DNA from 4 places in the Salipaludibacillus agaradhaerens genome. Region 3 is predicted to be linked to each of the others. Evidence: riboswitches for the same ligand, from Rfam matches in the RefSeq annotation. Region 3 holds a riboswitch; each other region holds the start of a gene.
The links. Region 3 has a riboswitch for cyclic di-GMP ahead of BK581_RS19930 (anti-repressor SinI family protein). Riboswitches for the same ligand answer to the same signal wherever they lie in the genome.

Region 1 (7,740 bases), 930 kb from region 3:
AAATACAATTCCCGCCGAAGCTTCACACTTTCCTTCATTCAACCGCATAATATGCTTTTTGCGCAGTTGCCGCTCCATTTTGTCTATTTGTTCTTCCTTTAATACAACTGAACGAGCCGCCAAAATATCATCATCTTCTAAAGCTTTCACTGCCTGTTGCAATGTCTCTATAGTAAGAGTAAACATTTCTTTTAAATCTTCCATTGCTAACTCTGACATTTTCACTTTATTAGTTACTTGATACTCAGCTAATTCAATTATATTTTCCATATGATCACCAACGCGCTCAATATCCCTGACTGTATCCATAAGCATAGAATGTAATCTGGAATCCTCAGCTGTCAATGAGTTTGTCGAAATTTTGATTAAGTAGTCTGTAATTTTGCGATCAAGATTATTGACGGCATCTTCAAATTGATACGTCAATTCTGCATGACGTTTTTGTTTGTTACTTACAAATTTCGAAGCTTCTTCAAGACCTTGCCTTGATAGTTCAGCCATTCTTAATGTTTCCTTTTTAGCTTGTCCTAAAGCAATGGATGAAGACTGGGAGATAAGCACAGGATCTAAATGCTGAGCCTTGTATTCTATTAAGGTTTCTTTCCCCGGTATTAACTTCGTTACAACTAACGCCAAAACAGCAACAAAAGGCAACTGAATTAAGACATTGGAGAAGTTAAATATACCATGTGCCACAGCTATCGTCATCTCTGCATTTAACGAAAAAGCTTCTTGTAAATAGGCCATCATTTTTATATAAGGATTAATAATTATTAACACGAGTATAGTCCCTATGACATTAAAAATAACATGAGTAAGGGCCGCACGCTTGGCAGCAATCGATGCACCAAGAGAGGCTAAAATAGCTGTAATAGTTGTTCCAATGTTGTCACCAAATAACACAGGTAACGCAGCATCTAGTTCTAAAGCACCTTGTGAGAATAATTGCTGCAATAAACCGATCGCTGCGGACGAGCTTTGGACCGCAACTGTAAATACTGTGCCTATTAATACACCTAAAAATGGGTTTTCACTCATACTAACTGTTAACTCAGCAAAAGCTTCAAGTTCTCTTAGTGGATAGAGTCCCTCTCCCATTAAACTTAACCCATAGAAAAGCGCACCAAAACCAAAGAAAACTTGACCGAAGTTATTCGCTTTTTTATTTTTCAAGAAAAAGATTAAAAAAGTCCCAACCGCTATGATAGGAAGAGCGTAGTCTGAAATTTTCAAACCAATTATAAAAGCTGTTATAGTCGTTCCAATATTGGCACCCATAATGACCCCTATAGACTGTCTTAAGGTCATAAATCCAGCGTTAACTAAACCAATAGCTAGAACCGTAGTCCCCGTGCTCGTTTGTAATAATACGGTCACAACAATACCAGCTATAACTCCCATAACAGGGTTGCTAGTAAATTTATCTAAAATATCTCTAAGTTTATCACCAGCAACTTTTTGCAACCCGTCTCCCATGTATTTAATACCAAACAGAAAGATGGCTAAACCGCCAAAAAACATAAATAATAAATCCTGCAATGGTAAATCCAAGCACTCGTCCCCCACTCCAACAAATTTCTATCTTATCTACTACCGTTCCCCATCGTACGCAATTAGTATTAATTTATTATTAACCATTTGTAAAGATTTTGTTAAGATTTTAAATTCGTTTCATATTCTCAGTCTATTTCAACGTACAAAATACACGACTTAATAAAACGACTGATACAACTCTTTGCTACAGACGAATGATGTCCCCAGGGCTTACCATCTGTTCGGTATGACGATAAGTCCTTGGATCATTGATTTTTTAGACAACGATGCCCCTGCGGAAGTCCCCGCTTTCGGTGCAATTCTTTATTAAGACATACGTGTAATAGCAACTATTTCTCATTGTTCACTTGTTCATGTCAAACATTCATTCTAATTAATAAAAATTTTGTTTACGCTGGCCTTGTAATTGTTAAAATGGCATAGTAATATTTAGAATTGGAAAAAATCGTTTTTAAAAGGAGTGAAGACATGAATATTTTCAAGCAATTCGTAAAAAGTTTAATCTCACCTCAAACCATCGCTAGTTTTCGTTTTCAAAAAATAGGAAAGGCCATTCTCTATGTTTTTTTTCTGATGCTTATCGCTTGTATTCCTTTAGCTTTTCAAATAGGTAGCGGTTTGAACGCCCTTTTTAATACAGTACATAAATATGTAGAAGAGCTGCCTTCATTTTATGTAGAAGATGGCCTTCTTGCCTCTGATGAGCTAAATGAGCCTTATATATCCGAAACAGACCATGGTTTCATCATCATCGACCCTACTGGTGATCTCAATCCAACGGACATTTCTGATTACGATATCGCCTATGCTTTACTGGAGAGAAGTGCTGTTATAATGGTTGCAGGAGACCCTGAAGTAGTAGGTTATCAAGAAATAGGTGTGCCATTTTCGTCGGATGAACTTCTTTCTATGGTAGAAACAGTTAATAACTTATTCCCATTAATACTTTCTTTAATCGTTTTGGGTGTATATTTAATAGGTACAGGTGTCAAGTTTATTGTTATTTTCCTTCTGTCACTTGTTATGCTACTTATGAAATCGAGTATGGCAAACCAATTATCTTATAAACAATGCTGGATCTTATCTGTATACACGGCAACCTTGCCAACGATTATAATAGTACTTTTTGGAACGTTCAATATCCTTGGTATGCCACTCTTATTTATTCTTTATTGGATTATAGCCATTATTATCATTACCTACGTTTTAAAAAGCATCCCAAAACCGAAAGACCCTATTACAGAATAAGAAGTTTTTAACCAACTCAAATGAAGCGGTAATATAGCCATTATATTACCGCTTACCTCATTACTTATTACACATTTCTTTAAAAAATTTAAGAAAAGAAAGCTCAATCAGTAAAAATATGATATATTAAGAATGTATCCCTTATAACGAACATCTTAAAACTTAATAGTGAACTTTTTATCACATAAATAATCATGACATGTTCTTGTAAGATAGATAATAATTTGATGTGTAAATATGAGTATATAGAGGAGGATATCCGATGATTGGTGAAAGAGTTAAAAAATATAGAAAAGAATCTGGTATGTCACTAACCGAATTAGCGGAAAAAGCAGGGGTAGCGAAATCCTATTTAAGTGCTATAGAGAGAAACATTCAAACGAATCCATCCATTCAGTTTCTAGAAAAAATCGCTAATGTACTTAACATAAAAATGGATCTTTTATTGCATGATGATGTTACAGACGACAAACAAATGGATGCAGAATGGCAATCTCTCGTGAAAGAAGCAATGGAATCAGGCGTATCCAAAGATGAATTTAAAGAGTTTTTAGAATTTAACAAATGGAAGATACAACAAAAATAATATGTTCACTTTAGTCGCTACCGCCACTTTATCGCTTTAAACTCCCTCATTCGCTTTAACTCCTCAAAGTGATGAAGTGGTGGAAAAATGAACCTCTCGTTCTTCGTTATACTTCAGTGTGTTGCAATCTCCCGAAAGTCATCATGTCAAAATCAATGAGTTTTACTCACACTTATTCCCTTAAGGTAACACGGCATTCTATTTATGAATAAACTTTTACAATAAAATAATTAAGGCCTATAATTAGCCAAAATATAACGCGTTCTTAATAAAGAATATAATTTTAGTATAAAAGATTTCCTACTAAATGGGAACCTTCAAAAATCGTCAAAATACTCATATAAAGAACTAAATTCGTTCTCAATGTCGTATATACTCCATTTTGCTCATTATTTCTTTTTTTAACAAATGACCATTGTGCTATATAATGAACAATATGAGGGAAAAACTTTGCATGAGAGGGGGATAACAATGATTGGTGATATGATTCGCTATCGACGTAAGGAAAAAGGTCTTACATTATCTGAGCTTTCTAGAAAAACAGGCGTTTCGAAGTCATACTTAAGTTACTTAGAGCGGAATAAAAAGAAAAATCCATCCATTGAAATTGTTAGACGTATCTTTATTACATTAGATCTACCCTTAACACCCTTATTTTATCAAGAAAGAACGATTGACCGTTCTATGACGGCAATGGAAGAACGATCGGTCTAATACCCTATTAGATTTTAAGTATTGGATGATATAGGATAGTCCACGTAACCCTCAGGCTAGTTTAAGATAAGGCTTCTTCAAAATATTTTGAAGAAGCCTTATCTTATATTGTTTTTAATTCTTTTTTCTTCACAAAAAACTCTCTCACTTCTTCTACTGTCAAACCCATGTCCTTTGCTTGATTAAGAAGCACTTCCCAATCTTTAAGTTGTTTTTCATCAATAGCCATTATAATTACATGATCCCCTCTCGCACAAACCATTATAAACACCGCTAGGCAGTTCAGCCATCATAGAGAGAGGTAAACTCCTTTAACTCTCCTTAGACCTGTAACTTTGCGTCTCTATTTTTCAATAGATTTGCCGTTGACTAGAAGAAGATCTGGTTCGAAAAAAATAATGTGACATTCGATGGAGCCAGAGATAATTATAAATAACTTTCAGGTGAAAAGTATGTCGAAAAATGTCATAATATTAAAATTCATCCCTATTGCCTACCCAACATTAAATATTCATTACATAAGTGCTTTTTCACTGTGTTTTCAGGAACATATTTCGAAAAAAATGCATAAATAGACATACTTTTTTGCATTGTTACATATTTACAATGAATTATGACTAGATCGTAAGTATGCTATTTTTAAAAAAATTTTAATGAATTTTTATTTCGCCCTATATAATTTGTCACATATTAGTGCAGTTCCTTTGAAATTATCGGCTTTATATAAGTTATCAGCCATTAATTTTTAGGTACTATAACGATACGTGTACCATCCACTGAAAGAACCTTCACTGTCTCATCTTCCTTAATCCATTGGTTATCTGACGTTGCACTGTAGAGTTTCCCGTCAACCTCTACGGTTCCCGTAGGTCTAAAAGGTGTTTTTGTGATCCCAGTTTTACCAACTAGTTCTTTATAACTGTCATTCATCGAATTATAACCATGTTCTGATGTCAATCTATCTTTCAGCGTCATCTTATCCCACATATTTCTACGTGGAAAAACTTTTGTGAATAGGTAAGATGAAGGAGCAGCTATTAAGAAGGCCATTGAAACAAGTGCCCCATACGTTAATCCAGGAGCAGGAATTGCTAACCCCAATACCATCAACAATATCCCCAAAGAGGCGATCGTGCCATCTGTCGTTACTTTCCCGTCAAAGATGATTAACGATAGACCGATTAGATAAAGTATGACTATCCACAAACTGTCTCCTGCGGTTACATGATAAGAAAAATAAATCGCCATAATGACGACACCTATTACACCGAACAATCCTTTAGTGCGTACCATCATCTCACCAAATATGAAGAGGGTAGCGATAAAAACAACAAAAAAACCAAAAGCAGCGTAGTCTAAAAATTCCATAATACTTCCTCCTTCCTAAATGCAGTCTTTACGTTATTGTATCAAATTTTCTATTCTAAAATCATTTACGTTACATTGACTAAAAAAGTTTCAGCATGAGAAGAAAATCACTTTGCTATGTTTAATAAAACGCCCTTCATCAATGAGAATTTTTCGTATTTCCCCACCGGTTGGTAGTTGAGTGAATCGCACATTCGCGTCCGTTAGCTTAAATAGATTTACGAGGTGAGCATTTTACGGACGGCTATCTGTGATAAAAAAAGTAGGGACGGTTTAGTTTCCCCTCCCTACTCACACATTCCAGCTAAATTGAGTTAACTTAGTAAAAATAGTGTTCTTTCTGTTAAGAACTAAACCAACCTTTCACGATATCAATTAGGTTTGAGATAAAATCAAGAATAGATTGTATGAATCCTTGACCTTCTTCACTATTTAAGAAATCACCAATGTTTTCACGTATTTTACCAATTTGATTTTGCACTTGGTCCCAATCAATATTTAAATCTTTCATACGATTAAATAATGAGACTAAACCATTTAATTCTTCATCAGTTAGAGTCATGCCTAACTCTCCTGCAATTCGTTGAATTAAAGCACGTAAATCTTCCTCTGTCTCTATATTTTCCTCAGCAAGTGCTTCTTTAATACGAGCCATAAGTTCAGTTGCATCTTCTACACCGTATTCATCACTAAGCTCTGCTGTTTTAACTAATTCTTCATTTGCCACTTGTTTTTGATCCTCAGGAATTACCTCATCAGTGGACGCTTCATACGCTTTAATTAATCCAGTTAAAGCACCAGTACCTGAGACATTAAAAGGTGCTGTAACGTAAATATTCGCATCTTTTACACCGGCAGTAATTAAAGCATTAGCATACATTCCTTCAGAAACCCAAGTAATACGATTTGTTTCCACATCAACCCCTTCACCTTGATCTAAAAGTGTAATTTTCGAGGAAGATAAAGCATTACTTCCAATAACAGAAGCACTTATATAATCACCTAAGTATTGATGTTCTTCTTCATTTGTTACAGTGACTATAAGTACCTCATCTTCATTAACATTCATTTCATTAAGTAATGTTTCCCTTTGCTGTGGAGACAAATCATCACCAAGCGTCACAATTTCATCTCCAGGAGCCGCATCTGCAAAAGCGACTGATATAAACAACAACCAAATAGCAAAAGTTGAAACAGCTGTCTTGTAAAGTGTTCTCATTCTCATACCCCTCTTTTCAATAATCTAATCTACACACTACCAGAAAAACGTTATATAAGTAAGAAGAAAAAAGAGAGTCACTTGTTAGGCATATGACTCGGCAGCAACCGACATTTTAAAAGAAATTGGCAGACAATCCCCAATAAGACCATGACGGTAAACAAACTAACAAACATAGCCTCTTCATTATACATAAGTACCGTAAATAATGGAGGACCAAGTCCCACCCCTATGAAACGTACCATACTGTATAAAGACACGATTATATCTCTCTCCTCTTTTAAGACGTTTTCAGTTATAAGAAGGTTACATATTACTAAAATGGCGGCTGAGCTTCCCCCTATCAATGTTGTTATGATAATAAGTAACCACAATGTTTCATGTAATAACAATAGAAAAAAGCATATTGCCAGAAGAATTGTGACCCCTTTAAAAATGTTTCCAAGATTAATTTTACGATAACGTTCTACTAGATTACCTGTTAAAATTGAGCCTATTATGAGCCCTATCAATGGTAAAGTGAATAAAAAAGCCTTAGTCATGCCAGTTTGCCCGTAAATCCATTCAAGCTCATAAGAATAATATGTCAGAAAACCAAATAGCAAACACATAGCTCCACCACCAATAAAAATCAAGGGAAATACATCCTTAATACGATGGAAAACAATGTGCTTTAGCGCTGTAAAATAACTCTTCCAAGTCCGCAAAGGAGTAGGTTTTATCGTTCTTATTCCTAATAAAAGTAATACTATTGCTAAAATACACACACCCATATAGAAAATAAATAAAAAACTTCCTCCATATTGGATCGTAAACATACCAGCGAACGGACTCACTAATTTTGCTATACCATTAAAAACTTCTATAGCTGCTAGCACTTTAACCCTGTCATCCCTTTCCAACAATTCCGCAGTTATCATAAATGGAAGAGGGGCCACTATTCCAGCACCTATCCCCTGCACCACTCTTCCCATTAGCAGCATTGGATAAGCGTAATTGACATGTACACTACCACTCAAGGCGCTTACTAAACAACCTACGATCACGATTG
Region 2 (7,740 bases), 1.3 Mb from region 3:
CAGGTAACCAGCCTTAAACCTCCCTGCTCAAAATGGAGAGTGGGAGGTAATGTCCTGCTTGATATGTCTTGTTGTTAGAGAATATGAAACATTTTGGTGGAAACTACCGTATGACTATAAGAGGTGAGTTTTATGTATAAATTTATTTTAACGTATGCAGCAGTTATCATGATTATAGTCGGTCTTCCTACTATCGCAAAAGCAGCTGACTATTCAATTGAGGAAGTCGTGATCCATGCACACATTCAAGAAGACGGTAGTGTGTATGTAGAAGAAACTTTTTTATACTCATTTACGGACGAATTTAATGGCATAATTAGAACGTTAAATCCTAAGAAAGGAACAACTATTCGTGATATTGAAGCTTTCGAAAACGGAACACCTTTAACTATTGACACAAAGCATGATATAGAGCACTATATTTCTCGCCATGGGCATAACGAGAAAATTGAAATTGATATTCATTATCGTATTGATAATGGTATGGATTTTTATGAAGATATGGTCGAATTTTACTGGCCTTTTTTCGATAGTACTAATGAATCTACTTATGAAGATCTAACAATCGCTATCTATCCTCCAGACAAAAGCGCTAACACATTAGCTATTGGCTATGATGAAGGAGAAAACACAGAAATTATTCAGGAAGACGGCTCAGTTATTTTTAGCATGGGGGAAGTGAAGTCAGGGAGAAATGGTGATGTACGGGTCGCTTTTGATAAAGTACTTTTCCCAGGAGTATCTGTTACAAAAGAAGGCTTTCTGGAAACAGACATAAGGAGTGAACAAGAGGAGCGGGCCGATGAAGCTGCTACATATGCTGCACGGCAGCATATAATAAAACATACGGCTTTTATTGCCTTACCGATAATAGGCCTTATATATTTTATCGTTATTCTCACTGTTATAAAAGGGAATCACCATAGAAAACAAGCTGTCAATTATTTGCAGAATAATGATGAAATACCGGTAACAGACATGACCATGCCTGAAACAATCGTCTTTTATAACCGCTATGCAGTTACAGCGGAAGTGTTAACAGCTTCCTTGCTAGATCTCGTGCGACTTAAAAAAGTGGAACAACTAGAGAGCAACACATTTCGGTTGAAAGACAGAACAGATTTAGAAGAAGACGAAAAAATATTAGTATCTTGGCTATTTGATGACATAGGAGACGGAGAAATATTTAAGTTAGCTGACTTCAATGCCTATTACACTGTTGAAGATAACGGGACCCATTTTGAAAAAAAGCAGACTTCATGGACACAAGCTATCGTTAATAAACTAAAAGATAAGAAACTAACAGTTAAAATGGGGAAGCTCCGCTCTTTACTAGCTGTTTCAAGTTTACTACCGATTGGATTGGCGATTGCATGTTTAATGTACAAACTTATTTTCCCGTCTATTAGCGCCGTGGTGATAAGTCTCTTCATTTTAGGATTCACAATTTTTTATACCCCAAAAACAGAGAAGGGTTGGTATGTCCATTTAGCTTGGGATCGTTTTTATAATCATCTATCACAGATGAATACGCAAGATTGGAAGAAATGGCCTCAAGAAAAACAAATGAAAGCCTTCGTATTTGGCTTAGGCGTTCACAATCATTCTGTAGAGAAAATAGCTAAAGAGATTCAATCATATTTAGATAATATTAATAAGCTGTCTTTAAAGGGACCGTCTTCAGATATATCGAACGGAGTAGTCACATTTATGCTGGTCGGTATGGCCATTAACAAAGACTTTAAACGGACTGTATCTGCCAATGAATCTGCTGGTTTAGACAGTAATGGAAACAATAGTATTGGTGGTGGAACTGGAGTTGGGGGTGGCGGAGGAGGTTCAGGCGCATTTTAATTAGTTTCATTTCTTTCTAACGATGTAAGGTTTAAATCTCCTTTAAAAAAGCGGCCCGTCAATTATGGGCCGTTTCAGTTAGTGCGAGTATCCGATTCTCATTTAGTGGATATTAAGATTGAAGTAATTGATTTATATCAGTTTCTATTTTTTTTGGGGAGGTCTGAGGGGAATATCGTTTAATAACCTCACCATCTCGATTAATAAGAAATTTAGTGAAATTCCATTTTATTTCTTTACTTAACATCCCTTTTTCTTTTTCCTTCAGGTGTTTGTAAAGTGGATGTGCTGAAGGGCCGTTAACGTTAATTTTCTTAAATAATGGAAAGGTAACGCCGAAATTGATTTCGCACGCAGATTCCATTTCATCATCCTCTAATGGTTCTTGGTTCATAAATTGATTAGAGGGAAACCCTAATACTTCTAAACCATCAGCTTTATATTGTTCATAAAGAGCTTGTAATTCTTTAAATTGCGGTGCCAGCCCACACTTCGTCGCTGTATTCACAATGAGAACAACTTTACCTTTATATTCCTCTAGACTTACCTCATCACCATTAGGCTTTTGTACAGTGAAATTATGAATTGTTGTCATTAGCGCGCTCCTCCTAAATAAACACTATTACACTATTTATATTTAATCACTTGAGAGGTTAATCTAGCAAGAAACATGCTTCGTTTCTTTGAACATAATTATTGTCTTCATTTTGCTAATTGTTTCTTTTTATTCATGGCCGGCGTCAGAGAAAGACCAGGTGAGAGGATACCGTTGTAAAGCTTGATTTTTTCAAAGAAAGCGTCGTTTTCAAAAGTATTATGTATTTCAGCTGCTTTTAGTACGATTTGTGCGGCTACTTGGGCATCTTCAAGAGCATGGTGATGATTAAATGTCATATCTAATTCAGCTGCTATCGTATTAAGCTTAAAATTGTAAAACTCAGGCCATGTTTTTTTCGCAATAGCCACGGTACAATTGTATAGCATTGAAGGGTAAGGCAAGCCAATAGCTTGTAAGGAGCTCTTTAAAACGCTTATATCAAAAGAAGCATTATGAGCTACGACTAAACTATTTTCAAAGTAATGAGCGAGATCAGACCAAACATCACTAAATAATGGGGCGTTCTTAACATCCTCCCATGTGATTCCATGGACTCTCTCACAAAAGGGATCAAAGTATGAATTTCTCGGTCTGATAAGTGTGTAAACTTCATCAACAATACAATCGTCAATAACTTGAACTAGTCCAATGGCGCAAGCACTATCACGTTGCCTGGAAGCTGTTTCAAAGTCAATCGCTATAAAATTCATTAAAAGCCTCCTAAAGAACATACGTTTCCTATAGAATATCAGCTCTATCGGCAAAATAAAAGGGGGACATTACATTCTGACTTAGAATTGGTCATATAGTGTTATCCGAACACCACTAACTTGGTTTACTTTGACACCGAATCATGACAGAGACACTGTCTATATTAATAACGGTAAGTTCGTAGCGACGTCACACCCTTTTATGCGAGTTGAGTCATGTTTTTCTTTTTTAATAACGGACATTTTTTATTAATTTACAATAATATTCGTTATATGGAGCGTGACATTGGATTATGACATTCATTCAGTTAACTAAATCTATTAAAAATTGGTATTATATTAACCAGGTAATAGTGAAAAGTAACAGTTTACATATTCTAATAATAAAAAATGCCTTTTAATGGGACTTATGACTACCCCTACGGCTTAATTATTCAAAAATAATGGGGCTATATTTAAGTTATTTCTCATCCTTTTGGACGATATTTCCCCAATTCATAAAAAAGTAAGTTAAATCACATTTTATTTACTATAAACTATGATATAATACCTTTTGATATTGGGATATTTTTGCATTACTAATATGAACAGTTAGTGAGTAGAGGCATAAAATTAAGGGATTTATACTACTTACGGGAGCGATGAAAAACTATTTGTAATTGGGCACTTGAATAGTTTGGAGCTGCTAGTGCAACCGACCTGAGTAAATAAAGAAGGGGAGGTTTGTACATTGACTTCATCAATTAAGCGTTTAAATAGCGATCAATTATTGGAAGTGTATACACATGCGAAAGAACTTGGCTTAGAAACAGAATTCATTAAAATACTTGAAAATGAATTAGAAAGTAGAAAAATATATACTAAAAGCCATACACCTACAACACCTAATTGTCGTAAAATAAACCATGTGGTAAGTAAAACTCATTACTCCAGTTAATGTCACAAATACCGTTTACTTTTCTCCTAACTGTTCGCATAGTTTTCTTTACTTGCTTTCATACTAGTTATAAAACCAAGTAAGGAAGGTGATTTTATGCGAAAAAAGAGTAACCTTACAGGACATGTCGTGGGGGATAGGCACTTCCATTATGAAGATGACAAAAAAAAGGATGAGTTTTCTAGTGGTGTGTCAACGGTTCATGAACAACTGGAAGATAGTTATAACGTTGGAACAGTCGATCATAAGAAAACGGATAATAACAAATAATGATTCACTGATCTTAATCTCATTTTTTTAGCTTAACTGTTATCTTTTATTACCTCCATTTATAGCGGAGGTAATTTTTGGTTTTAAGATGTTTATAATAAAACATTATCGGAAGGTTATTTAACGATTATCGCGCAAATAATGTTAAGAGGGTATAATTAAGGTATATTTCTTAAAATTAGATAAGTCAGAAAGGAAGATTAGTTTATGACAACTCCCTTTAGGATTTTTTCAGAAATTAATGAGTTAGAGAAAGTGATTGTGCATCGGCCCGGAAAAGAAATAGAAAACCTATCCCCAGAGTATATGGAAGAATTATTGTTTGATGATATTCCTAATTTAAGAATTGCGCAACGTGAACACGATGAATTTGTAAAAGCTTTATCATCAAAAGGGGCAGAGGTCGTCTATTTAACAGATATGGCTACGGAAGCGCTTAAAGAAGAACATGTCAGAAAAAAATTTATTACTGAATTTCTTCATGCCTCATTAAAACATTTGAGGTATGACAGCGGTATTTATTATAGCTTAGAAGAATTTCTAGTATCTAAACCACCTGCTGAACTCGTTGAAACAGTGATTAGTGGCGTTAGAAGAAATGAAGTGGATGTGAAATCGGAATACTTGATGGCTGAGATGATTAATCATGATTTTCCGTTTTATTTAGATCCTTTACCAAACATGTATTTCACTAGAGACCCCGCAGCTATCATTGGTGAGTCTATTTCCTTAAATTTAATGGACCAAAAGGCTCGCAAGAATGAGACGCTATTCTTAAAATATATCGTAAAACATTCCCATGATTATGTTAATAAAGATATACCTATTATTTATGATAAGGACGATGGTTTTCCTATTGAAGCAGGTGATATTCTCATCTTATCACCGGATGTTATAGCAATTGGTATTAGTGCACGTACAAGTCCCCATGCCATAGAAAAATTATTTAGAAATTTAAGAACACTGAAAACAGGCTTTAAGAAAGTAATTGCGATTCAAATACCGAAAAAAAGAGCTTTTATGCATTTAGATACCGTTTTTACACAAGTTGATATTGACAAATTTACGATTCATCCCACTGTGATGAAAATTGCCGCGGAAATGGACATTTACATCCTTCAAGAGAATAAAGACGGTGAGATCGAAGTAGAAAAAAGAAATGACTTAACAAAAACACTTAAAGAATGTCTTGCACTTGAAGAGGTGACACTTATACCAGTCGGAGACGGTCAAGCTATTGAAGCGGCACGAGAACAATGGAATGACGGCAGTAATACATTTGCCCTTGCTCCAGGGACAATCATCACATATGATCGAAATTATGTCACAAACGATACGTTAAGAGCGCACGGGATTAATGTGATTGAAGTTCCCAGTTCCGAATTAGCAAGAGGTCGTGGAGGACCGCGTTGTATGACGATGCCATTAAAACGAAAGTAATGTATTCCTCCCCTATGCGTCATTTTAATATATGATTGTTCTTAAAAACGAGAGGCATCGTGTAAATAAGTATAAAGCTGTCGTGTAACACCAAATCTTGCTTGAATTGTGAGATGAAAATTGAGATAATAGCTGTTGGTTTAAAAAGAGGATCTCGTATTTTATGAGTCGTTCACATAAAAGATGTCTCAGTTTGAACTACTAAGATTATTGGTAGAGCTATCATTATAAATAAAGTGAAATGAGGGGTTAAAATGACGAAACCATCGATTTACGGTTTAACATTTGACCAATTAAAAGAGTGGTTTACAGAAAAAGGGGAAAAGCCATTCCGCGCTTCTCAAGTGTGGGACTGGTTATATATCAAGCGTGTTACCTCATTTAATGAGATGACGAATTTAAAAAAAGACTGTATTCAATTACTTGAAAATCATTTTGTGATTCAATCACTTCAATTACATTCAAAGCAAGTTTCAAGTGATGGCACTGAAAAATTCCTATTCAAACTAAGTGATGGTAATTTAATTGAAACTGTATTAATGCGTTTTGATTACGGTGCTTCCGTTTGTGTGACAACGCAAGTAGGGTGTAATATTGGGTGTAGTTTTTGTGCAAGTGGCTTATTGTCTAAAGATCGTGATTTAACCAGTGGTGAAATTGTCCAACAAATTATGAACGTACAACATAGTATGGATGAGACAGGAAAAGGAGAACGTGTTAGCCATATTGTAGTAATGGGAATCGGCGAACCATTTGATAATTATACTCATTTAATGAATTTCCTCCGGATCGTGAACAGTGATAAAGGATTAGCTATTGGTGCACGACATATTACCGTTTCTACGAGTGGAATTATTAAAAAGATATATGACTTTGCAGATGAAGATTTTCAAGTGAACCTTGCAGTTTCTTTACATGCTCCAAATAATGAGTTGCGCACGCAAATTATGAAAATTAATAAAGCCCAGCCGATTGAAAAACTCATGGAAGCAGTTGATTATTACTTAAAGAAGAGGAACAGGCGTATTACATTTGAATATATTCTACTGGATGGTGTGAATGATCAGCCAGAGCATGCACAGCAATTAGTAGAGCTTATTAAGGATAAGAAAAAGCTAACTTATGTTAACTTGATTCCTTATAACCCTGTTGATGAATATATCCAATACAAACAAAGCCAAAAAGGGGCCATACTCACGTTTTATGATATTTTGATGAAAAATGGTATTCAATGTGGTGTTCGGCATGAACAAGGCTCTGATATTGATGCGGCCTGTGGGCAATTAAGAAGTAAACAAATGAGAAAAGATCGCGAAAAAGCGAAAGCCAGAAGTTAATAATCGGTAAAAAACCGGGACTCTACCCTGCAAAGGTAGGCGTCCCGGTTTTTTATTGACCGATTGCCATCGTGAAGAAAATCAGTAATATAACAGGCAGAATGATCGCTACTAAGCAAAGGAATAGTACTAGTAAACTGAGTCGCTTGCCAACTTTATTTTTTTCCACTGTGTCCATTATACCTACAAGAGACAAAATAATCGTTAACACGAAGGAAAATAAAGTTATATCCCAATCTTGATAGAAAGAAAAGGCAGTAAAAACTAACATCCCAGCTGATAAAATGGCTATAAAACTAAATGAACGATGATTTGAATCTAAAGACGTTAGTTCTTGTTTTGCTGAAGGGGTTTCCATGTTTTTCAGTCCTTTTAAATCGGCTAATTATGGATAGATTGGTATAAAAAATAACCATACACAAGCAGCCCAATGGTGACCAGCCAAACAAGTAAGTTAACAACAAGTGCTACTACTGCTAAAACTTTTCCTTTTTGTGTCGGCGTTCTTAATTCTACTAAAGCAATGATTGAGAAAATAATGGCAACAAAACTTAACAACAAACTCACTGGAAATTTCACTGTTGCAACAATGAG
Region 3 (7,740 bases):
TGGAGAAACACCTGAACCGTATAACATTGCTTGCAAAATCCACGTTATATTACCTCTCGCTCCTCGACCAACATTGACAACTGCTTGACGTGTTTCAGGTCCCCAAATGCCATCCACCTGAATATTTCTATTAAACTGAACATTTAACTCCGTTTGGAAGCCTCGTAATAGTGCCCCTTTTGTCTCTGGACCGAAAATATTATCTACGGCAATGGCTAAACCGTAACGCTCATTTAATGTCGCTTGCACTGACGCAATCGTGTCATTTGTCGGTTGATCACCATCAGATCCATCTGATCCGTTTTCTTCTATATTTAATGCGTTCACAATCCCGGTTGCATGACCTTGTGCAATACGGTCTAAAAAGGCATCATCTCGCAATTTCTCGGCATCACTTTCATTATCAACAAACAAGTTTTCCGTTAAAAGAGCCGACATTGTTGTTTCTCTCAGTACTGCATAGTTAGCGCTTAACATACCTCTGTCAACTACATCAATTTCATTGATAATAGCTTCGTGAATAACCTGTTGATACCTTATCGTTTGATCAGGCACCTCACCGTTCCAAATGTACGATTCAAATCCTTCACCACCACTTGCATTGGTATGAATAGAAACAAAAAAGTCAGCATTCCAGCTATTCGCCATATCGGCCCTTTCTGATAGTGAAACGAAGCTGTCATCCTCTCGACTCATATTAATTTGAACACCTTGATACATGTTCAGTAATTCTCTTAACCTCATCGCAATATCAAGCACAATTTCCTTTTCTACTAAGCCATTCCCTGTTGCTCCACTGTCAGAACCACCATGACCGGGATCGATAAATATCCTTACCATGTGGTGAGCCTCCTTAAATGTCATTTTGTCGCTCACTATAGTTAATGCACCGTCATTAAAAATGACAGGACAAGTGTCTTTAAGTAGAAACAAATAGGCGTGATCAAGTTGTTAGCATATTAAAAAACGCTTATCATAACGATAAACGTTTAAAATAAAGCTTTAGATACAACTTCTAACTCTCATATAGTCTTTTACGAGTTACCACCACTCACTTGTTTAATATCATATACATTTTTTTCTCGCTGTTTCTCTGCTAAAAAACAACGGACATCATGAGGTGTTAATCCTCTTTGACGTGCTTCTCTTATTAGCCTCTCCCATTCTCTATCCAAGGTAGAGTGTAACTTCTTTTCCATCTCTTCCTTAGACCTCCTTTCCCACGTTTGCCTAATAGGCGGTCCGGCGATCATAGATCATACAAGCAAATGACCCTTAGACCCGTAACTTTGCGTCCCTATCTTTAAACAGGTTTGCCTTTAACTAGTAGGAAGGTTTAATTTTAAAATATTGTCACAGCATTTGAGAATCAGCATGATGTGTAACTGTAATTTGAAGTATACCTAGTCAAGGTTAAATACAAGTTAAAAAACAGAAAAAAAGTAGTTCTTTTATCTATTTTTTTAGTGTCTATTCCCTTTTATAGTAATTTCGACAATAAAAGATAAAGTATTACATTGCGTTTTTTTTCCGGAAGCCATGGTAACATAATTTCTATTTGTATAAGTCCTGAATGAATTTCACAATTCAAAATTCGAATCATGAAAGTGACCTTCACTTCAAACGGACGCTTTCCCGAGGGCTTGTCTTCAGCTAACTTTTGCTCGGTAAATCCTCGCAAAAGTGGATCTTTAGACTGCACTTAATCCTCTGGGAGTCGCCGTCTTACATTTCAGTCACTTTTACCGTCCGTGAAGCTCCCAGCTCAAAATAGAGAAGAGAGGTAAATCAATTTAGGCGGGAACTAACGGAGGCTAATGTCCTGATTGATTCATTTACCAATCAGTGGGAGAAGAACAAAAAACCCACTGATTGAAGGTTCGTTTTATCATCCGCATATTAAATATTCGTGTTATTGCTTTAAAAACATCATTATGAAATCGACTCCGCTAAAAAATCTTGTAATTAAACTTGTAAAAGTAACTGCTTAAATCCATTACTATCAGGCAGTCTATAAAAGAAGTTCATATGACAGGAATATGGAAGAGTCCCTGTAGGAAAAGCAGTAGATGAATGGCATTTCAGTATCTACTATCACGGATTTAAATTTTTAGCGTATTCGGATAATCGTGTAGAAGACCTTAAAATATTTTCTTTTTAAATTAAAATATAGGAACCTGACTGTTCATAATCAACAGGTTCCTTATGCCTCAGGCTGATAAAATTGCTTAAAGTGAAGGTTGATTGTTTAGTTTGCGAAATTCGCTAAAATAATGATACACAAAATCTTGAAATTTACGTGCCGCAATGGACAAGTAGCGATCTTCGAGCCATGCTATTTGGTAGGTACGCTGACAAAATGGCTTATCAATATGCAAAAGGCGAAAAGGTACATTTTTATCTTCTATTAAAGTTTCTGGCAAAAAAGCAACACCAATACCGGTGCGAACGAAATGACTTATTGCAGAAAGTTCGTCAACTTCACAAACTACATTTGGAGTAAAACCTTCTTTTTTACAAAAATCATCCGTCATTGCCCGAAACGGATTCCCATCTTTTATACTTATAAAAGCATCGTCAGATAACTCGCTCAGGTCAACACTATTCCGGTTAGCGAATCGGTGCGTGAAAGGAACAGCTAGTAATATTTCTTCAGTGAGAAAGGATTGCCCGCTTATTCCCTCCACTTCAAGTGGTGGAAAAGTAATGCAAAAATCGATATCGCCATTTCTTAGTTGTTTCACCTTTTCGTATGTTGAAGCTTGGCTGATTTGGAGTTTAATATCAGGATGCTCCGATATGAAAGAGCCTATGAGGTCAGAAAAGCATTTATGAGTGGTTGTTGATAAATAAACACGCCCTCGTTCCATCCCCGCAAGATCCTCGACTTCTTGTCTCCCTTCATCAAGTGCTGAAAGTGCAATCTCCACTTTTTTCAAAAATACCTTTCCAAACGAATTGAGTCGGATATTCCTTCCCTTACGGTCAAATAATGGTACACCCAAATCCTCTTCCAATCGGGCAATGGTTTTACTAAGAGCGGGTTGCGCAATGTGAATTTCTTGCGCCGCTTTTGTCATATGTTCTAACCTGGCAACAATTCGAAAATATTGTAGTTGCAACAGTTCCATTTGTGCTCCTCCTATTAATATACTCAAGGTTATATATTTATATAAATATATATATTTTAATTTATTTATTGTTTATCATAAGATAATTATTACAAGATAACAACAGATTTTACTTGCAAGAAGGAGGTGTAATCGATGAAACTAAACCACATGAATCTTACTGTCACTGACGTTAATGCTACTCGTAAATTTTTCGAAAAATATTTTAACGTTCAGACCAAAGGTAATCATAGCGATTCATTCGCTATAATGGTCGATGAAGATGGATTTTTGCTCGCCTTAATGAAAGGTTCCAATGACAACTACCCCAAGTCTTTTCATATAGGTTTTGAACAGGAGAGCCAAGAGCATGTAAATGAAATCAATCAACGGTTAAAGGATGATGGTTATAATGTAAAACCGCCAAGAAGGACTCATCGTTGGACTTTCTATGTTAAAGCACCTGGTGGATTTACTGTTGAGGTTTTCAGCTGACACAACAAACATTCAATAACTTTTTATAAGTTTGAAAAGGAGAGATGTTATATGCGAGCAGCAGCATTTTCTAGTTATGGGCCTCCGGAAGTGTTGCGAGTAATGGAATTTGATGACCCACAAGTTGGAGCAGGTCAAGTTCGAGTTCGGGTCAAAACTGCTGGCGTCCAACCGTTTGATTGTGCTGTACGCAGTAGTGGTTGGACACCACCGGGACTAAAGATCATTTTCCCACAGATTCTTGGCAACGAGTTCTCTGGAATTATCGATCATGTCGGGGAAGATGTCACAGGCTTTAATATCGGCGATGAGGTGTTAGGCTGGGCGTTAATGACTTGTTATGCCGAATATGTAGTCGTAAGTATCGATCAGATTGTACAAAAGCCACAGGGTATGTCTTGGGAGCATGCTGGTGTTATAACAGCCTCTGGCCAAACCGCTCACACGGCATTACGTGAGCTAGAGGTTGGCAAAGGGGACACCGTATTGATTCACGCTGCAGCTGGTGGAGTTGGTACCTTCGCAATACAACTGGCACAAGCATGGGGAGCAGCAACAGTCATCGGCACCGCCAGCGAACGCAATCACGATTACCTTCGTTCACTAGGTGCAATCCCTGTTACCTATGGAGAAGGACTTGTCGACAGAGTACGTTCACTCTCCCCGAAAGGTGTAGACGTTGCCTTTGATGCCGCTGGGGGTGATGCTTTGGAAGCCTCAGTGAAGCTTGTCGAAAACAAGAAGCGTATTGGCACAATTGTTGCGTTCGATCTCGTAGAGGAACTTGGTGTTCGCCCTATACGAAGCGAACGTTCAACTGAACGCCTTTCTGAACTCGTTAACCTTTACATTCAAGGGAAGATAAACATACACATTAGAAATACATTCCCACTTGATGACGTTGTAAAGGCACATCGAGAAGTCGAAACTGGTCACGGTTACGGAAAAATTGTACTGACAATCGACTAGATATGTTGTTAAACCGTATTTTTAGAGACTGATAACTGGAGGCTGTCCCCAAAAATTTACTTTTGGTGACAACCTCTTTTTCATTTCTCTTTAATCCTTAACAACTAAAGGTAAGGCGGATTAATTCAACTATCATGAAAGGAAAAAAATAAATGATAACCAATATGCTCCACCTGCCAAACTTTATTATTCTTGATATGACAGAGAGTGAGAGTGATTACCGATTCTTAGTAGAGCAAGTCCTACACCACCCTCACACTGTCTGAAATGCGGTACCATTCCTAACTTGTATAAGCATGGTAAGAAAGAACAGTTATTCGTTGACTTACCAATGCACGCAAAACGTGTGGGTATTTATGTCAAACGACAACGTTATAAGTGTCGAGAGTGCAATGGGACGTTCTTTGAGGATTTGCCAATACGAAAGACTAATCGTCAAAATGTGTCAGCCAAAGAGCGCAGGCAACTCATGAGGGTCCTATATGTGCTTCTTACAAGGCGTAAAGACCTTAACGACTTCGATGATCAAATAAAACTACAAATATGGACTGATGTTTCCATTGCTGGGTCAAGCATACGAGTTAAAAGAGCAATTCTTTGAAATTTATGAGGCTGAATCAATCAATGATGCCTATAAACTTTACCAAAACTGGCTTTCAAATGTACCTAAAGAATTAATGGCTTATTTTGAGGATCTGATTAAGGCAATGAATAATTGGGAAGAGGAGATATTCAACTATTTCAATTCACCCATTACAAACGCCTATACAGAATCCCTGAATCGTTTAATTAAGACAATGAACCATGTTGGTCGTGGTTATTCTTTCGAAGCCCTTAGAGCAAAAATTTTATTTACACGAGGCTATCGTAAAGTAAAAAAGAAAAAGAAATTCAAAGAAGTTGAAGTTACTTTCGGAAAAATGTTACCTGATCAATTCCCTAATTGGGGACAAACTGGCTATGAATGGGTGTTTGAAGAAATTTATGGTGCTGATTTTTCCACATTGATCAAGGCTATGGAAGAGGGCATCTTTTAACCCTCTTTCCACACTATTTTCCGATTACCCAATTTTTATTAAATTTATACCCAAACCCTCTGACCGTTTGAATATAGTCTGGTTTAGCAGGATTAGCTTCTATTTTTTTTCTTAAATTTCTAATATGAACTGTTACCGTTTTTAGATCCCCATGGTGTTCAACTCCCCAAATGTGATTATAAATTTGTTCCGTACTAAAAACTTGGTTAGGATGCTTCATAAAAAATATTAATAGTTGAATTTCCTTAGCATAGAGTGCTATTTTTTCACCTTCCAAAAAAACTTGAAAACTTTTCATATCAATAGTTATCCTGCCTGCCTTAAGATACGCAATTTCACTATTCTCTAAGGCCCTTCTTCGTAGGTTTGCATTTATTCGTGCCTCTAGCTCCTCAAGGTCGTATGGCATTGTCAAATAATCATCGGCACCAGCGTTTAAACCTTCAATTTTATTCACGGATGTCTTTAAATGGCTAACCATTATGATCGATACGTCTGAGCTTTCCCTAATCTTTTTGCATAAGTGTATACCTTCATGATGTGGTGAACGATCTTCTAATATAATAAGATGTGGGCTCTCATTAGCTATATAGCTAATGACTTCCCCCACATTTTCCAGCATGTTAACATGGTATCCGTTATTTCGTAAATAAGTAAATGTTTCCTCTCTTATGTAAATATCATTTTCCACGATCAATAGTTTCTCTCTCGTCACCTCTGCCACCCTTTCTATGAAAGTCACCGATCTATATAGTGAACATCCGTGCGTCAATTATCCCTATTCATGCACTAGCTAGACGTCATACTTTCCGGCCGATATTTCAGAATATCTAGCTCCTATTTATTTCGGTAAAATACTTAGAAAATTTGAAAAGAAGCTTCTTCCTCTAATATCTGTTTACCCAATATGAAAAAAACAAGTGACTGTCCCAGTCACTAAATAAAAAAGTGATTCTACCTATGGATAAATGAACCCCATATATAAAAAGAATGTGCTCATCAAGAGGCACATTCTTGTCTTACGTCATCCATTTTGGCGGTGTATTTTTGTCCCAATAGATGTCGCCTAGATTATGATGTTTTTCAAAATTATCTTCTCTCAAATGGTAATGAAAGTTAAACCAGTAGCCGTCTTTAGGCCGTAAATCTCTTCTAACATGGAACCTGACTACGTCTTCTTTTGACTGATTATCGTATATATTAAAAATTTTTTCCCCGTAGTATGAGGAAGTTTGCTCATCTATTTCTAAATAAGGATATTCTTCATCATCCAACTCATCTAATAGACTAGTAATCACTTCTTCCATAGATGGGAATACTTCTAGTAAAATATCGTCCTCCACTTTGTGACTAATACGTGGCCCTAATTTATGTAACGTTTGCTCTTTGGCCAGTTCGGTAAATAGATGAACATAATTGTCACTCTTTTCAAGCTCGGAGAAGTCCACGTCTGAAAGACTTTCCTCATGGTCATTCTCCTGACCAATATCCGTTAAGAGCGACTCTTCTTTTTCAGCCGAACTATTCGTAGAAGAAAGGAGATCATCTGTTTCCTTCTCAGCATCGTTGCTCAGGTCAACTGGTGGGATATAAAATCCCAAGGTAAAAATAGTCACTAAAACGGCAAATATTTTTTTTAGTCCTAGTTTCATAGGATACCCCTTCTTTGACATCAGACCTATGGGCATTTCTCATGATCATCACTACAATGCTATTAACTATTATTTTATCATGTTTGTTTAAAAAGTCTATAAAAGGAACCATTAATTAGTGGGATTTTTTATTTTTTATCCCGATTATTGGTAGTTAAGTCGACCAGGAATTGACCGCCCGTTAGCTCCCACGTCCAAATGCATTTACCTCTCTGGTTATCTCACTTAAACTACTTACAAAAATAGAGATTGATGCTAGTGGCGTTCATCCACATAACTATCAATCTCTAAACATCTGAAAAATTATCGTTATAGTGATTAAGACCTTATTTTAGGATCAAACGCATCTCTTAGTCCATCCCCTACGAAATTAATCGATAATACAGTAATGAATATCATTAAACCAGGGAATACAGGGTACCACCAAGCATCCCTCATAATCGTATAGTTCTGGGCTGATTGCAACATGTTTCCCCA
Region 4 (7,740 bases), 1.2 Mb from region 3:
TTAACATTTGCTTGTTGATAACCTATTATCAACATGTGGGGGAGACGCTTTTTGCGTGGCGTCACTTGGGGGAATTAAACGTGCCGGCTTATAAGGCATCATGCTAAAAGAGGAGATGACCACTCAAATCGAAGGGACAGAAGAAATAATCTCCTGCCCAAGTGTTTTCTTTATTTTTTGTCTGTACACAGTTCGCTAGCTACAAGCTTTTGTTATCTGCCCTTATTTTGCTCCGCTTATAACTTAAATGAACTTTTTAACTCAACAATTCGGTTGAAGACAAGCTTATCTTCATGAGAATCTTTCGGATCAACGTTAAAATAACCGTGACGGAAAAATTGGAATTTATCATTCCCTTTGACGTCAGCCATGTTCGGCTCTACATAGCCATGGACAACGTCCAATGACTCAGGATTAACGGCATCAAGGAAGTCGTCACCGCTTTTTTCATCATCAATTAAGGAATTATATAAGCGGAATTCGGCTTCTTTCGCATGAGTTGCTTCAACCCAATGAAGTGTCCCTTTCACTTTACGTCCTGTAAAACCACTGCCGCTCTTCGTCTCTGGGTCATACGTACAGCGAAGCTCAATGACATTGCCTTCCTCGTCTTTAATGACTTGCTCACATTTAATAAAGTAAGCATGCTTTAAACGCACTTCATTACCTGGAAAGAGGCGGAAGTATTTTTTTGGCGGGTTCTCCATAAAATCACTTTGCTCAATATAAATTTCCCGTGAAAAAGGAATTTGCCGTGTCCCCATCGTTTCATTCTCAGGATTAACCTCAGCATCCAACCACTCCACTTCCCCTTCTGGATAGTTCGTAATGACTACTTTCAAGGGTTTTAAAACGGACATCGTGCGCGGTGATTGTAATTTTAAATCTTCACGAACAAAATGCTCTAGCATGCGTACGTCTACAAGATTGTCCGCTTTACTTACACCGATCTCGCGGCAAAATGTTTTAATAGAATCAGCGGTAAATCCACGGCGTCTTAGGCCTGACAGGGTAGGCATTCGCGGATCGTCCCAGCCATCCACATAGCCTTCATCCACGAGCTGTTTCAATTTACGCTTACTCATGACCGTATTTGTCAAATTCAACCGAGCAAATTCAATTTGCTTTGGCGTACCTTCTATTTCTGTATGTTCCACTACCCAGTCATACAATGGCCGCTGATCCTCAAACTCTAACGTACAAATGGAATGTGTTACACCTTCAATGGCATCTTCAAGTGGGTGCGCATAGGAATACATTGGATAAATACACCACTTGTCACCGGTATTATGATGTTCAGTATGAGAAATTCGGTAAATGACAGGATCTCGCAAGTTAATGTTCGGTGATGACATGTCTATTTTAGCCCGAAGCACCTTTTCTCCATTGGCAAATTCACCTTTTCTCATCTTTTCGAAAAGTGCAAGGTTTTCGTCAACACTCCTGCTTCGTGACTCACTTTCTTTACCTGGCTCAGTTAAGGTACCCCGATACTGGCGGATTTCTTCCTGTGTTAAATCTTCTACATATGCGAGGCCTTTCTTAATGAGCAATACGGCACGTTCATACATCTCTTCAAAGTAATTAGACGCATAAAATAAACCGTCCCATTCATAACCAAGCCACTGAATATCTTGTTTAATGGCATCCACAAACTCTTGGTCTTCTTTCAATGGATTTGTATCGTCAAACCGAAGATTCGTCTTGCCGTTAAAAGCATCTGCCAACTCAAAGTTTAAGACGATTGATTTGGCGTGACCGATGTGCAAATAGCCATTTGGTTCTGGTGGGAACCGTGTCACTACATGCTCGTAGGTTCCTTCATCCAAGTCCTCTTGCACAATATACTTAATGAAATGTGATGAATTATTTACATTTTCACTCATGTCTCTACACCTTTCTATCACAAAAGTTCTGTTCATGATTACCATCTTTAAAATAGTCTACATTTTTAGAGCCACTTTATTAACATCGATACGACTGAGCAGTCGACAAAAGTAACTAATCTGTTTAAATAACATGTCTATTATTCGTTATATCATAAATAAGACTGGATATCTATGGATGACCTTACTTTTCACTCGTTGCGTAATTTCATTTATTTCTTTTTTGTAGCCATCCCCTCTGAAAGGCCTAATCATTCACTAATTATCCATGACCTAAAGATAGGACTTACAAGCATTTAATGGCATATTTTGTGACAAATGTGTAAATGTATTGATTACTTTAGTCCTATTGTGATACTTTTAATTATGTTCAATATAACACAATAATAATGGGCAAACCTGTTGAAAAACAGGGACGCAAAGCTCCAGGTCTAACGCTTTTAAAAAGTTAAGATGGCTGAGTTGCTTAACATATTAGCGTTTTACGTATGTTACCGGACCCCCATTATTAAAGTGGGGATTTTTTTATGTTTAAAAATATGATTGGAGGTTACTGAATGAAATCACTTAATGACGTGCAAAAGCTTTTCCCTAGTGAAGATGGCAATCGTGAAAGCAGAGAGAATTTCCTGCAATTAATTACCACTCTTCTAGAAAAAATGGATGGGATGAAGCGTCCAGATTACGCTAGTTTAGGACATGAGAAACAGCGTGAAACAAATTTTTATCAGCAGCTCATCCAAACAGCTGAAGTCCCCCTACAGGGTGAAAGTCTGTCTCACTTAGTAGACAGTATGACAAGCTTAATGACAGGGCACCCCTATCATTCCCGATACTTTTTGACGAATGTCCTTCCGATGGCAAGTATTCCCGGACTCATAGGTCAACTAACAGCCTCCCTATTGAATGGGAATAATTTATGGGATGTTTATGGTCCGGCCGGTGCGGAGGCAGAAACGAAAGTCATTGCCATGATGTCACGTATTGCTGGCTTTGATGTCAATGAGAGCTGGGGATATACAACATGGGGTGGACAAGGAGCTGTCTTTACGGGACTCCGCCTTGCTATTGCAAAACATTGTCCTGATGCAGTGGAGCACGGTGTTCCTGATAATCTGTATGTGTTCTCCTCTGAGCAAGCCCATTATAGTTTAATTAAATCAGCTGAAGCCACTGGTATTGGACGAAGCCATGTGATTAAGGTTCGTACAAAGCGAGATCACGCCATGGACGAACAAGATCTTGCCTCTAAAATGGCAAAAGTGATTGAAGAAGGAGGTAAACCTGTTTACGTTGTGGCTACAACTGGTACAACTGATAACTTTGGTATTGACAATATTCAGGCAATCAAAGATACGACAAATGCCCTTACAGATATGCATGGCTTACCTCCTGTTCATATTCATGCTGACTCAGCTCTCGGAGGATTCTATGCCTTTTTTAACGCGTACGATTTTAAGGTAAATCCGTTAAACTTTGAAGAAAAGGTGCTTACTGGATTGCAGATAATCACCTCTAAAATGCAGCATTTACACTTAGCTGACAGCTTATGTTTTGATTTCCAAAAGCTCGGTCAAACACCTTATGCAACCAGTCTTTTCTTAGTGAAAAACAAAGAAGATTTGTCATTAATTGATTTAGATGCTGCCGAATCACCATATGTCGGTGACAGAGGTTACGGTGACTATCACACAAGCTACACATTAGAATGCTCACGAATGGCCAGCTCCATTGCCATTATGGCAGCGTTACAACTTTTCGGGGTAGAAGGTTATCAAATACTGTTGGCTAACTATGTAAGAGTCAATCTTGTTTTTCGAGAAAAGCTTCAAGCAACTTTACCTGAGTTATGTGTCACGAATCCATTAAACCCCGGTCCTGTGACAGCCTTTAGGCTGTATAGCAAGACTAACAATTGGGAAATGGAAGTAGAGGGCCAGTTAACGAAAGAACAAATAATGGAAACAAATAAAAGAAATGAAGCTCTCTTCGAATATTTCGGTGCCCATAGAGCCCGTATTTTCCTAGGTGACACAAAGAAATTTGATCTTGTCCCATGTAAAAATGATGGGGAATTGCAGCCGGTTTACGTCTCTAAGTTTTTTACGATCTCACCTTATACGGAAACAGATCACATTCCTGACGTGATCACCTTTATACAAGAAGCGGTAGAAGCAACTAAATCAACAGAAAGTGAGGTAACGTTCTCATGTTAAACGTTTCATCATCGTTATTTAAAAAGTTTCTTCTTGGTATTATGGGACCTATGATTCTCTTTGCTCTCATCTTTAGCAGTGTCATATATTACTTTTCCAGCCAGTTAATTGATGATTATGTGATTCCTAGCTTTGAAGACGCCTTGACAGTGAATATGAGCCTGATGAGCGATAGTATTGACAGTCAATTAGTCCAAGCGGCTCATGAAGGTGACAGCAATGCCCTTGCAGAACTTCAGAGTGAGGTTAACAGTTTCCAAGAGTCTTCAGGTGTAGCAAATGCTTACGTATTGGGTCAATCAGGTAATGAAGAGTATATCATTGCCTTAAGCCAATACGATGAGACGATGGAGACCTACACCTTCTCTGATGATATGCACACAGCTATGGGAGGAACGGATGCTATAAGTGAGATCTATGAAGATGAATTCGGAACATTTAAATCTTATTTCTCACCAGTTGAAGGAACGGAGGCCATTTTTGGATTAGATCGTGATGCCTCATTTGTGAGTGCAGCTAGTACCCGGGGAATTATCATATCTCTCATCCTAGCTGGCGGTATGATTATCGCCTCTATCGTGATTTCTATTGTCATTACTCGTAAAATCAGCCTACCTGTTACAGCACTGGCAGACCATGCAGAAAAGGTGGCACAAGGCAACTTAAACATTGAGGATATTGACGTCACGTCTAAAGACGAGTTAGGCCAGCTATCGGAACATTTTAATAAAATGGTTCGTGACTTACGTATGATGATTTCCCAAGTTGGGGATAAAGCAACCCAAGTGGCTGCCACATCGGAAGAACTTTCTGCGAGTTCCGAGCAGACGAGTGAATCCATCTCCCATGTAAGTGAAACGATTCAAATGATCGCATCCTCATCAGGGGATCAACAAGAACGTATGGAAGGCTTAAATGATTATTGTAAAGCTTTGTCTGTTGAGATGGGCGAAGTAGCCAATGAAGCGGCAACCACAGCTCAAATGTCAGAAGAAACGGCCCATGCTGCTAAAGAAGGCGCTACTTCTATTGATCAAGCGATAACCCATATGACGGCGATTAACGAGCATGTTAGCCAATCTGCAGATGTTGTCTCAAAGCTGCAAGAAGAGTCGCGTGCAATTGGTGAAATTGTAACGATCATTACTAGTATTGCCGACCAGACGAACCTCTTAGCTCTTAACGCCTCAATTGAAGCAGCTCGAGCAGGAGAAAATGGGAAAGGCTTTGCTGTCGTAGCTGATGAAGTACGAAAATTAGCTGAAGAATCTGGAACTGCCGCTAATCAGATTAAAGAAAAAATCGAACAAGTACAAAATCAAGCTATCGCTTCTGTTGAAACTATGACTGAAGGGTATCAAGCTGTGAAGGAAGGTACTGAAGCTGTTAATCAAGCTAATGAATCGTTTGAAAGAATTGAAAAAACAGCGATCGATTCCTCTAACAGAGTTAATAGCATTAAAGAAGCATTGGCGATGATGGACGAAGCTATTTCCGTTAACGTTAAAACCATTTCTGAATTAACAGAGATATCCAACGACGTTTCCAGTAGTATTCAAAGCGTTTCTGCAACGAGCGAAGAACAAACCGCTATTATGGAAGAAGTGGCTAGTGCGTCTGAATCATTGTCTAAAATGGCTGAACAATTACAACATTCGGTTCAAAAGTTCAATACAGAGAACAAATAATAGCATTGAACACCTTCAAAAACCTAGCACGGGCAAAATTGCCTCAGCTAGGTTTTTTGGTGGTAGATCTCATATTAACATCATGCTGTCAAACCCGCATGAAACTTATTCTTCCTCCCAGTGACCCAGTCGATTAATGATAGCGACTTTTAAATAATTACCCTCTGGATAGTCTTGATTTATGCGATAATCTTCTGGAAGACTATGCGATTCTAAAATTTTATAGCCTACCCCTTCTTCTCTAAATGATTGGTCGATAACTCTACGAAATTTTTTTCGACTCACACCAGCATGGTTCATAGAAGCAACTATAATGCCATTTTCTTCAGTGAGGCGAATGGCTTGCTGTAATAATCCTAAATAGTCTTTTGCAGCGCTAAATGTATATTTTTTAGATCTGGCAAAGCTAGGCGGGTCTAAAATAACAAGTCCATAACGATCGCCCCGCTTCTCCGCCCGTTTGAAAAAGGCGAACACATCCTCAACGATAATGTGCTGATTGGCTGGATCTACTTTATTAATACTAAACTGTTCAATCGTTTTCTCCCGACTCCGATTCGCTAAATCGACACTTGTGGTTTTTTCAGCACCGCCTAACGCAGCAAATACTGAAAACACACCTGTATATGAAAACGTATTAAGGACTGTTCTTCCCTTTGCATATTTATTAAACAGAGCTTCACGAACGTGTCGCTGATCCATGAACACCCCGACCATTGCACCTTCATTTAAATAGACAGCAATGTTCACATCGTTCTCTTTCACGATAAGTGGAAACTCTCCCCGTTCCCCCATAATAAAATCATCGTCTTCTACATATTTACCATCGGTAGCAAATCGCTTCTTCTCGTAGATCCCCCGATAGGCAGAATGTGACGCGAGAGCCTCTATAATCGTCTTTTTAAAGCGGTATATTCCTTCACTGTACCAATTTATCAAATAGTAGCCGTCAAAATAATCAATTGTCAATCCGCCAATACCATCCCCTTCTCCGTTAAAGAGACGAAAAGCAGTAGTACGCTCGTCTTCAAAAAACGGACGCCTCCTTCCAAATGCCTTGATCAATTTACGTCGGAATAGCCCTTCATCAACAGCTTCATCTTTTTTATCGGTGAGAATCCAGCCAAGTCCTTTATTTTGCAAGCCATAATAACCTCTCCCAATAAATGTTCCTTCTTCGTCAATAACATTTAGAATTTGTCCTTCTTCAACGAGTTTGTTTGGGTTAACAACTGCTTCTTTAAGTAACAGTGGATACCCAGCTCGATACTTTTTTGAAAAACGCATATTTATTTTAATGGTCGTTTCCATCCATATGTCCCTCCGTTCATCAACGTCTATCATACAAAACTTTTTCAGTAAAAGGAAGGCACGGTGACATAGTAAACTCGTTTCAGCAAGCTAAGACATCGAGAAATCAGGTGGTTCTCAACCCCGCCTGATTAAAAATTTCCACCTACACTATGGTTGTATAACTTCTATTATATCGTTCCTACTTACTTTTTTCTCCCGGTTATGCTACAGTAAATTGTTGAACAGCTGGTATTTTCACAAAGGTATAAACCTTAAAATAAAGGAAATCATCACCGTTCCTTAACATCATATCTTTCAACTGAGGAGGAATTACGATGGCTCACAGCCGAGAAGAAGAAGTACAATTATTAGGTAATACACAGGTGGAATATAAAACAGACTACGCTCCAGAGATTTTGGAGGCATTTGAAAACCGGCATCCGCACCGTAACTACTTTGTAAAATTCAACTGCCCTGAATTTACAAGTCTCTGTCCAAAAACGGGACAGCCTGATTTTGCCACAATTTATATCAGTTACATCCCTGATAAAAAAATGGTGGAAAGTAAATCATTAAAGCTTTATTTATTTAGCTTTAGAAATCATGGGGATTTTCATGAGGATTGCATGAATACGATTCTCGATGACCTCGTGTCAT

Region 1: linked by a shared signal. The riboswitch ahead of sinI (DNA-binding anti-repressor SinI) and the one ahead of BK581_RS19930 (anti-repressor SinI family protein) in region 3 are both predicted to bind cyclic di-GMP.
Region 2: linked by a shared signal. The riboswitch ahead of sda (sporulation histidine kinase inhibitor Sda) and the one ahead of BK581_RS19930 (anti-repressor SinI family protein) in region 3 are both predicted to bind cyclic di-GMP.
Region 4: linked by a shared signal. The riboswitch ahead of BK581_RS14585 (pyridoxal phosphate-dependent decarboxylase family protein) and the one ahead of BK581_RS19930 (anti-repressor SinI family protein) in region 3 are both predicted to bind cyclic di-GMP.

The regions. Positions count from the first base shown of each region.
Region 1 covers NZ_KV917378.1:969,508-977,247, forward strand. Annotated here, with positions in the region: gene BK581_RS04645 (Na/Pi cotransporter family protein) at 1-1,521, opposite strand, end outside; gene BK581_RS04650 (DUF1189 domain-containing protein) at 2,023-2,802, shown strand; gene BK581_RS04655 (helix-turn-helix domain-containing protein) at 3,065-3,388, shown strand; gene BK581_RS04660 (helix-turn-helix domain-containing protein) at 3,860-4,102, shown strand; gene sinI (DNA-binding anti-repressor SinI) at 4,206-4,331, opposite strand; cyclic di-GMP riboswitch class I at 4,376-4,476, opposite strand; gene BK581_RS04665 (NfeD family protein) at 4,841-5,470, opposite strand; gene BK581_RS04670 (DUF1002 domain-containing protein) at 5,814-6,689, opposite strand; gene BK581_RS04675 (MFS transporter) at 6,767-7,740, opposite strand, start outside.
Region 2 covers NZ_KV917378.1:640,110-647,849, reverse strand. Annotated here, with positions in the region: gene BK581_RS02980 (DUF2207 domain-containing protein) at 133-1,854, shown strand; gene BK581_RS02975 (glutathione peroxidase) at 1,967-2,449, opposite strand; gene BK581_RS02970 (3'-5' exonuclease) at 2,557-3,162, opposite strand; cyclic di-GMP riboswitch class II at 3,788-3,870, shown strand; gene sda (sporulation histidine kinase inhibitor Sda) at 3,893-4,099, shown strand; gene BK581_RS02960 (YozQ family protein) at 4,196-4,369, shown strand; gene BK581_RS02955 (arginine deiminase) at 4,577-5,809, shown strand; gene rlmN (dual-specificity RNA methyltransferase RlmN) at 6,064-7,146, shown strand; gene BK581_RS02945 (hypothetical protein) at 7,199-7,504, opposite strand; gene BK581_RS02940 (hypothetical protein) at 7,528-7,740, opposite strand, start outside.
Region 3 covers NZ_KV917378.1:1,896,080-1,903,819, forward strand. Annotated here, with positions in the region: gene BK581_RS08990 (N-acetylmuramoyl-L-alanine amidase) at 1-840, opposite strand, end outside; gene BK581_RS19930 (anti-repressor SinI family protein) at 1,035-1,199, opposite strand; cyclic di-GMP riboswitch class I at 1,234-1,328, opposite strand; gene BK581_RS09000 (LysR family transcriptional regulator) at 2,229-3,131, opposite strand; gene BK581_RS09005 (VOC family protein) at 3,267-3,605, shown strand; gene BK581_RS09010 (NADP-dependent oxidoreductase) at 3,657-4,574, shown strand; gene BK581_RS20570 (transposase family protein) at 4,837-5,175, shown strand; gene BK581_RS19940 (transposase) at 5,135-5,611, shown strand; gene BK581_RS09020 (response regulator transcription factor) at 5,625-6,326, opposite strand; gene BK581_RS09025 (YpjP family protein) at 6,631-7,263, opposite strand; gene opp4C (oligopeptide ABC transporter permease) at 7,582-7,740, opposite strand, start outside.
Region 4 covers NZ_KV917378.1:3,117,243-3,124,982, reverse strand. Annotated here, with positions in the region: gene BK581_RS14590 (glutamine--tRNA ligase/YqeY domain fusion protein) at 237-1,886, opposite strand; cyclic di-GMP riboswitch class I at 2,269-2,356, shown strand; gene BK581_RS14585 (pyridoxal phosphate-dependent decarboxylase family protein) at 2,444-4,102, shown strand; gene BK581_RS14580 (methyl-accepting chemotaxis protein) at 4,096-5,790, shown strand; gene BK581_RS14575 (class I SAM-dependent rRNA methyltransferase) at 5,896-7,101, opposite strand; gene queF (preQ(1) synthase) at 7,419-7,740, shown strand, end outside.